DNA from 2 places in the Falsirhodobacter halotolerans genome. Region 1 is predicted to be linked to the other one. Evidence: riboswitches for the same ligand, from Rfam matches in the RefSeq annotation. Region 1 holds a riboswitch; the other holds the start of a gene.
The links. Region 1 has a riboswitch for cobalamin ahead of MU449_RS04065 (DUF1636 family protein). Riboswitches for the same ligand answer to the same signal wherever they lie in the genome.
Positions count from the first base shown of each region.

Region 2: another riboswitch for cobalamin. It lies ahead of MU449_RS05330 (ABC transporter substrate-binding protein); the one in region 1 lies ahead of MU449_RS04065 (DUF1636 family protein).

Region 1 covers NZ_JALJAZ010000001.1:761,728-765,862, reverse strand. Annotated here, with positions in the region: gene MU449_RS04075 (cobyric acid synthase) at 1-1,326, opposite strand, end outside; gene cobO (cob(I)yrinic acid a,c-diamide adenosyltransferase) at 1,328-1,930, opposite strand; cobalamin riboswitch at 1,965-2,155, shown strand; gene MU449_RS04065 (DUF1636 family protein) at 2,234-2,578, shown strand; gene cobW (cobalamin biosynthesis protein CobW) at 2,575-3,606, shown strand; gene cobN (cobaltochelatase subunit CobN) at 3,608-4,135, shown strand, end outside.
Region 2 covers NZ_JALJAZ010000001.1:1,017,506-1,021,640, forward strand. Annotated here, with positions in the region: gene lipA (lipoyl synthase) at 1-79, shown strand, start outside; gene guaB (IMP dehydrogenase) at 140-1,588, shown strand; gene thpR (RNA 2',3'-cyclic phosphodiesterase) at 1,594-2,118, shown strand; cobalamin riboswitch at 2,136-2,319, shown strand; gene MU449_RS05330 (ABC transporter substrate-binding protein) at 2,369-3,364, shown strand; gene MU449_RS05335 (FecCD family ABC transporter permease) at 3,361-4,135, shown strand, end outside.

The sequences.
Region 1 (4,135 bases):
CTGCGCGCCGATGCCCGCCAGCCACGCCGCGCGAAAGGCGTCATCGGCAAACATCCCGTGCAGATAGGTTCCGGCGACGCGCCCCTTCACCGCCCCCTCATTGCGCCCTTCGACCTGTGCAAAGGGTCGGGCGCGGTCGGGGCCTTCGGTCTGGCCGATATGGATTTCATACCCCGCGAACGGCACGCCATCCCGCGCGCCCGTCACCCGCGCCAGACGCTTGTCCGCCGTCATCACCGTGTCCACGTCCAGAAGGCCAAGACCCTCGGTCGCGCCTGCCGCGCCCTCGATCCCCTGCGGGTCGGCCACCGTCCGGCCCAGCATCTGGTATCCGCCGCAAATGCCCAGCACATGCCCGCCGCGCCGCAGATGGGCGGCCAAGTCCACATCCCACCCCTCGGCCCGAAGCGCTGCCAGATCCGCGCGGGTCGATTTGGTGCCGGGCAGGATCACCACCGCCGCATCGCCGGGGATCGCCTCGCCCGCCCGGACCATGACCAGATCGACCTCCGGTTCCGCCGCCAGCGGGTCCAGATCGTCGAAATTGGCGATGCGCGGCAGGGTCAGGCAGGCGATCTTCACCCGCCCCCCGCGTGAGGCGACGCGCAAATCCAGCGCATCCTCGGCCGGAAGGCGGGACGCCCCCGCAAACCACGGGATGACCCCCATCCCCCGCCAGCCCGTCCGCTCCGCAATCAGGCGATAGCCTTCATCGAACAGGCGAACATCGCCGCGGAACTTGTTGATCGAAAAGCCTTCCACCATTCCCAGATCGCCCGCATCCAGCACGGCATGGGTGCCCACCATCTGCGCGATGACGCCGCCCCGGTCGATGTCGCCCACCAACAGCACGGGCACATCGGCGGCGCGGGCAAAGCCCATGTTGGCGATGTCGCCCGCCCGCAGATTGACCTCTGCCGGGCTGCCCGCGCCTTCCACGATCACCAGATCCACCTGCGCCTTCAGCCGCCCGAAACTCTCCAGCACCGGGGCCATCAGGCGGGGCTTCAGCGCGGCGTAATCCCGCGCACGGACCGTCGCCACCCGCCGCCCCTGCACGATGACCTGACTGCCGGTTTCCGATTCCGGCTTCAGCAGGACGGGGTTCATGTCCACCACCGGATCGCGCCCCGAGGCCCGCGCCTGCAACGCCTGCGCGCGCCCGATCTCGCCCCCGTCCACCGTAACGGCGGCGTTGTTGGACATGTTCTGCGGCTTGAACGGCGCGACCGACAGGCCCCGCAAACGCGCCGCCCGGCACAGGCCCGCGACGATCAGCGATTTCCCGACATTCGATCCCGCGCCCTGCACCATCAGCGCGGGCATGTCAGAACTCCACCCCCGCCTGCGCCTTGATCCCGTCGCGGAAGGGATGCTTCACCGCCGTCATCTCGGTCACCAGATCCGCCGCCTCGATCACCTCGGGCTTCGCGTTCCGCCCGGTCAGCACCACATGCGTCATGGGGGGTTTGGCGGCCAGAACCGCCAGCACCTCCGCCACGTCCAGATAGTCGTAGCGCAGCGCGATGTTGATCTCGTCCAGCACCACCATGCGGATCGCGGGGTCGGCGATCAGCGCGCGGGCCTTGGCCCATCCGGCCTGCGCCGCCGCGATGTCGCGCGCGCGGTCCTGCGTTTCCCAGGTGAAGCCTTCGCCCATGGCGTGAAACTGCACCAGATCGCCGAAATGGCCGGTCAGCAGACGCCGCTCGCCCGTGTCCCACGCGCCCTTGATGAACTGCACCACCGCGCAGGGCATTCCATGCGCCACGCAGCGCAGCACCATCCCGAAGGCGGAGGAGCTTTTGCCCTTGCCCGGCCCGGTATGCACGATCACCAGCCCCTTCTCGCCCGTCTTGCCCTCCATCATGCGGTCACGGGCGGCCTTGATCTTCGCCTTCTTCTCGGCATGGCGGTCGTTGTCCATCATGGCCCCCTCGGCTTGACATTCCATGGGCAAGCGCGCCATCTGGACGCGCGCTGGTTCCTGTTCCTAGAACAGGCCAAGAGGGAATGCGAGACCGATCGCAGCCGCCCCCGCGACCGTGACCGGAAAGGTCCGTCCAACGCCACTGGGACACCGGGAAGGCGGACGGCCCGTTGGGGAAACCCTGAATCCGCAAGCCGGGAGACCTGCCAGCGCATGAGAACGGGCGAACGGGGTGTGTCGCGACCGGAATGCACGTGGCCCTTGGCCGCGTCGTTTCGTCATGCGCCCCTTGAAAGGAACGATATGACGGTCACGCTTCTGGTCTGCACCACCTGCAAGGGCCGCGATCCCTCGGCCGAACCGCGTCAGGGCGCGCAACTGCGCGACGCGCTGGCGGCGGGCGATGTCGCGGTGCGCGGGGTGGAATGCCTGTCCGCCTGTTCGGGCGGCTGTGCCGTCGCCCTGCAGGCTCCCGGCAAATGGACCTATGTCTATGGCCAGATGACACCCGAGGACGCCCCCGACATTCTGGACGGGGCCGCGAAATACGCGGCTTCGGACGACGGCGTCGTGCCCTGGCGCGACCGCCCGCTGATTTTCCGCAAACGCGTCATCGCACGCATCCCTTCGTTCGAGGTGTCTTCATGACCGATCTGGCAAAAATCCCCGTCACCGTGATCACGGGCTTTCTGGGCAGCGGCAAGACGACGCTGATCCGCCATCTTCTTGCGCATCCGCAGGGAAAACGGCTGGCCGTGCTGGTCAACGAATTCGGCACGGTCGGCGTCGATGGCGACATCCTGCGCGCCTGCGCCGATGAGAATTGCCCCGAGGAAAACATCGTCGAACTGGCGAATGGCTGCATCTGCTGCACCGTGGCCGACGATTTCATCCCGACGATCGAGGCGCTCTTGGCCATGCCCACGCGCCCCGACCACATTCTGATCGAAACCTCTGGCCTTGCCCTGCCGAAACCCTTGCTGAAGGCGTTCGACTGGCCCGCGATCCGGTCGAAGATCACCGTGGACGGCGTGATCGCGCTGGCCGATGCCGAGGCGGTGGCCGCCGGTCGGTTTGCCCCCGACGTGGACGCCGTGCAGGCGCAGCGCGCGGCGGATGACAGCCTCGATCACGACACGCCCTTGGCCGAGGTGTTCGAGGACCAGATCGCCTGCGCCGACATCGTCCTTTTGACCAAGGCCGACCTTGCGGGCACAGACGGTCTGGACGCGGCCCGCGCGGCGATCCTGGCCGAGGCGCCGCGCCCCCTGCCGATGATCGCGGTGACCGAAGGCACGATCGACCCCACGCTGATCCTTGGTCTGGGTGCTGCGGCGGAGGACGACCTTGCCGCCCGCCCCAGCCACCATGACGGGGCGGACGATCACGAACACGACGATTTCGACACCGTGGTCATCGACCTGCCCGAAATCGCCGACCCCGAGGATCTGGCCACCCGCATCCGCCGTTTGGCGCGCGAGCAGGAAATCCTGCGGGTCAAGGGCCATGTCGCCGTCGCGGGCAAACCGATGCGCCTTCTGGTGCAGGCGGTGGGCGAGCGTGTGCGCCACCAGTATGACCGCCCGTGGGGGGCCGACCGCCGCTCCGCCCTTGTGGTCATTGCCGAACACGACCACATCGACCCCGCCGCCATCCGCAAGGTTCTTCTGGACTGACATGCACGTCGTCTTCCGCGAACAGCACGGTCTGGACGAGACCGCGACCCCCTTCGATCCCGGCCAGACGGCGGCGGATCTGGTGGTGCTGTCGTTTTCCGACAGCGATCTGGGCGCGTTCGCGGCGGGCTGGCATCGCGGCGGCACCCTTCCCAGCCTGCGCCTGTGCAACCTGATCGCGCTGAAACATCCCGTCTCGGTCGATCAATATGCCGAGACGGTGCTCTCCGGGGCGAAGGCGGTTCTTGTCCGCCTGATCGGGGGGGAGGCCTATTGGCCCTATGGCCTCGCCACCCTTCAGGACATGGCGCGGCGACGGGGTATCGCCCTGGCCGTCCTGCCTGCCGACGGGCGGGAGGATGCGCGGCTGGATGCGATCTCCACCCTGCCCATCGGGACGCTGCGGCGGTTGCAGGCCCTGTGCGATGCGGGGGGCGAGGTGGCGGCAGAGGCCGCGCTGGCCCAGCTTGCCTTGGCGGCGGGGCTTTACGCCGGGCCGGTGGCCGGGGCAAAGACCGTGCCGCAGATG
Region 2 (4,135 bases), 260 kb from region 1:
GCTGACGCGCTCCTCCTATCATGCGGGCGACGATTTCGCGCGGCTGCGGGATGCGCGGTTGGCCAAACTGGGTGCTTGACCTCTTTGTAAGGGCGTGAAACAGGGAACCGTCAAACGAACCCTCCCAAGGAGATACCCCATGGAGATTCGCGAGGCATTCACCTTCGACGATGTTCTTCTTGTTCCCGCAGCCAGCTCGGTCCTGCCGTCGGATGCCGATGTGTCCACCTTCGTCACCAAGGCGATCCGGCTGAACATCCCGCTTTTGTCCTCGGCCATGGATACCGTGACCGAGGCGCGCATGGCGATCGCCATGGCGCAGGCGGGCGGCATGGGAGTGGTTCACCGCAACCTCGACATCGCGAAACAGGCCGATGAGGTTCGCCGCGTGAAGCGGTTCGAAAGCGGCATCGTCTATAACCCCATCACGCTGCGCGCCAACCAGACGCTGGCCGACGCCAAGGCGCTGTGCGAACGCTACAACGTCACGGGCTTTCCGGTGGTGGACGAGATGGGCCGCGTCGTGGGCATCGTGACGAACCGCGACATGCGGTTCGCCTCGGACGACAAGACGCCGGTGTCGGTGATGATGACCTCGGACAACCTCGCGATCTTGCAGGAACCGGCGGACCGTGCGACGGCGATCGACCTGATGAAGGCCCGCCGGATCGAAAAACTGCTGGTCACGGACGGCATGGGCAAGCTGACGGGCCTGCTGACGCTGAAGGACAGCGAGAAGTCGGTGCTGAACCCCAACGCCTGCAAGGACGATCTGGGGCGACTGCGCGTGGCGGCGGCCTCCACGGTCGGCGATGCAGGGTTCGAGCGGTCCGAGGCGCTGATCGATGCGGGTGTGGACATGGTGGTGATCGACACCGCGCACGGCCATTCCGAAGGTGTGGCGAAGGCGGTGGCGCGGATCAAGGCGATCTCGTCCGACATTCAGGTCGTGGCGGGGAACGTGGCAACGGCGGCCGCGACCCGGGCGCTGATCGATGCGGGCGCGGATGCAGTGAAAGTGGGGATCGGCCCCGGCTCCATCTGCACCACGCGGATCGTGGCGGGTGTGGGCGTGCCGCAGCTGACGGCGATCATGGACGCCTCCCGCGCGGCGGGCGACGTGCCCGTCATCGCCGATGGCGGCATCAAGTTCTCGGGCGATTTCGCCAAGGCCATCGCGGCGGGCGCAAGCTGTGCGATGGTGGGATCGGCCATTGCCGGCACCGATGAAAGCCCTGGGGAAGTCATTCTTTATCAAGGGCGTAGCTACAAATCCTATCGTGGCATGGGAAGTCTGGGTGCCATGGCCCGTGGCTCCGCCGATCGGTATTTCCAGAAAGACGCCGCCTCTGACAAGCTGGTGCCCGAGGGGATCGAGGGGCAGGTGCCCTACAAGGGTCCGGCGGGCGCGGTGATCCACCAACTGGTCGGGGGTCTTCGCGCCTCCATGGGCTATACCGGCAACGCGACGGTCGCGGATATGCGGTCGAAATGCGAATTCGTGCGCATCACCAATGCCGGGCTGAGCGAGAGCCACGTTCATGACGTGACCATCACGCGCGAAAGCCCGAACTACCGCATCGGCTAACCCGGATGCGGGCCTTCCTTGCCATCCCGGTGCCCGAGGCGCTGGCGGCGGTGCTGGACCCGCTGACTGACCTGCCCAATACGCGGGCCGTCGATACCCCGCACCTGACCTTGCATTTTCTGGGCGAGGTGCGGGACGCCGTTCTGGCCGAGGCGTGGGAGGATGTCGCAACCCTTCCCCTGCGCCCCGTGACCCTGACCTTGGGCGCGTTGGACACGCTGGCCTCGGGCGCGGTGGTGGTCCATGTGGTGCCGGAGCCTGCCTTGATCGACCTGCATGACGCCTTGGCCCGCCGCTTGCGGCAGGCGGGGCTGGACCTGCCGCGCCGCCGGTTTCGCCCGCACATCACCGTCGCGCGCCACGGCACCCTGACGGGTGCGGAGGCGGAACGGCTGGCCTCCGCGCTTGGCCGAGCCGCCCGGCCCGTGGGGCAGGCGGCGGCAGAGCGGCTGGTTCTCTATCAATCCCTGCTTCGCCCCGACGGCGCCGAATATCACGAGCTGGACGATCTGGACTTTCCCCAAGATTGACAGGGGCCGCCGGACCCCCTAACCCCAAGGGCGACGGTTCCCTCACGGGATCAAAAGGGAATGCGGTGAAGTCCGCAACTGCCCCCGCAACTGTAGGCGGCCGCGTCGCACATGGCCCAAGGGCCGGCCACTGCCATCGGCGGGAAGGCGTGCCACGCAACGGACGCGAGTCAGGAGACCTGCCGTCAGCCGGAACGATCCGGCCCTGTCCCATATGCGATGTGCGGTGGGCGCATCGAGGAGAATGACGATGCGCATCCTGCTTCCGCCGCTTCTGGTCGGCCTGTTGTCCACCCCCGCCCTTGCGGCCCCCGTCACCATCGAGAACTGCGGCCGCACCCTGACATTCGAGGCCGCGCCGACCCGGGCCGTGTCGATGGGTCAGGGCATGACCGAAATCGCCTATACCCTGGGTCTGGCCCCGTCCATCGCGGGCACGGCGATCTGGATCGGGCCGCTTCCGGCCGCGATTGCCGAAGATGATGCGGGCATTCCCCACCTGTCGGAAAGCGGCAGCCCCAGTTTCGAATCCGTCCTGTCCGTTCGTCCCGATCTGGTGATGACCGAATGGTATGCCGATGTCGAACCCGGAAGCGGGCGTGTGGCCAGCATGGAGCAGTTCGACGATTTCCGGCTGCCCGTCTATGTGAACCCCGGCGAATGCGCGAAATCGGATTTCAGCACGGGGGACGGCGCGCGGGAGGTGGCGTGGACGACGGACCTCATCTATCGCACCGTTGACGAGATGGCGGCGATCTTCGCCGTTCCCGACCGGGGCGCCGCCCTGACTGCGGCCCTGCGGACCCGCGAGGCGGAGGCCGAAGGCGCCGCGGTGGGGGCGGGCCGGGATGTGAAGGTGGTCTACTGGTTCTCCAGCCCCGAAATCGACGGCGAGGCCTATGTCGCCGGGGCGTTGGGTGCGCCGGGATATATGTCGAAGGTGGTCGGCCTGACGAACGTCATCACCTCGAACGAGGAATGGCCGCTGGTGGGCTGGGAAACCATCGCCGCCGCCGATCCCGACGTGATCGTGCTGGGCGAGATGGACCGCCGCCGCTATGCCGCCGACAGCGCCGCCTCCAAACGGCAGTTTCTGGAAACCGATCCCGTCGCGCGCAACATCACGGCGGTGCGCGAGGGCCGGATCGTGGTGATGGACGCGCAGGGAATGAACGGAACCATCCGCACCTTCGACGCCATCGACACCTTGGCGGCGGCCCTGCGCGGGATGGACCTCGCCCCATGACCAAGGGCCATCTTGGCTGGATGGCGGTCATCCTGGCGGGGGGGGCGGCGCTGGTCCTGACCATGGCGCTGGCCGTATCCGTGGGGGAGGCCCCCATTCCCTTGCGCGCGGTGTTCGCGGCGGTGTCGAACGGTGTGATCGGCACCGATCTGCCGGTGGACCGGATGGAGGCGGGGATCATCTGGCACTATCGCCTCAGCCGCGCGATCGTCACGGCCTGCTGCGGGGGTGCGCTGGCCCTTTCGGGGGCGGTGTTGCAGGCGCTGCTGCGCAATCCGCTGGCCGAGCCTTATCTCCTTGGGATTTCGGCAGGGGCGTCGACCGGGGCGGTGGCGGTCATGGTGCTGGGCGTGGGCGCGGGGACGATCGGCCTGTCGATGGGCGCGCTGGTGGGGGCCGTGGCGGCCTTCGCCTTCGTCGTCCTGCTGGCGCAGGGCGCGGGCGGCGGGATCGAGCGGATCATCCTTGCCGGTATCGCCGGATCGCAACTTTTCAACGCGGCCACCTCGTTCATCGTCACCACATCGGCCAGCGCCGAACAGGCGCGGGGGGTGATGTTCTGGTTGCTGGGCGGGCTTGGTGGCATCCGGTGGCCCGACGTCTGGGTGGCGGTGCCGGTGGTGGTCCTGGGGCTCGCCCTGTGCCTGCGCCACGCCCGCGCGCTGGACGCCTTCGCCTTTGGCGAGGAGGCGGCGGCCAGTCTGGGCGTGGCGGTCGGGCGGCTGCGGGTCATTCTGTTCGCCGTGACCGCATTGATGACCGGCGTGATGG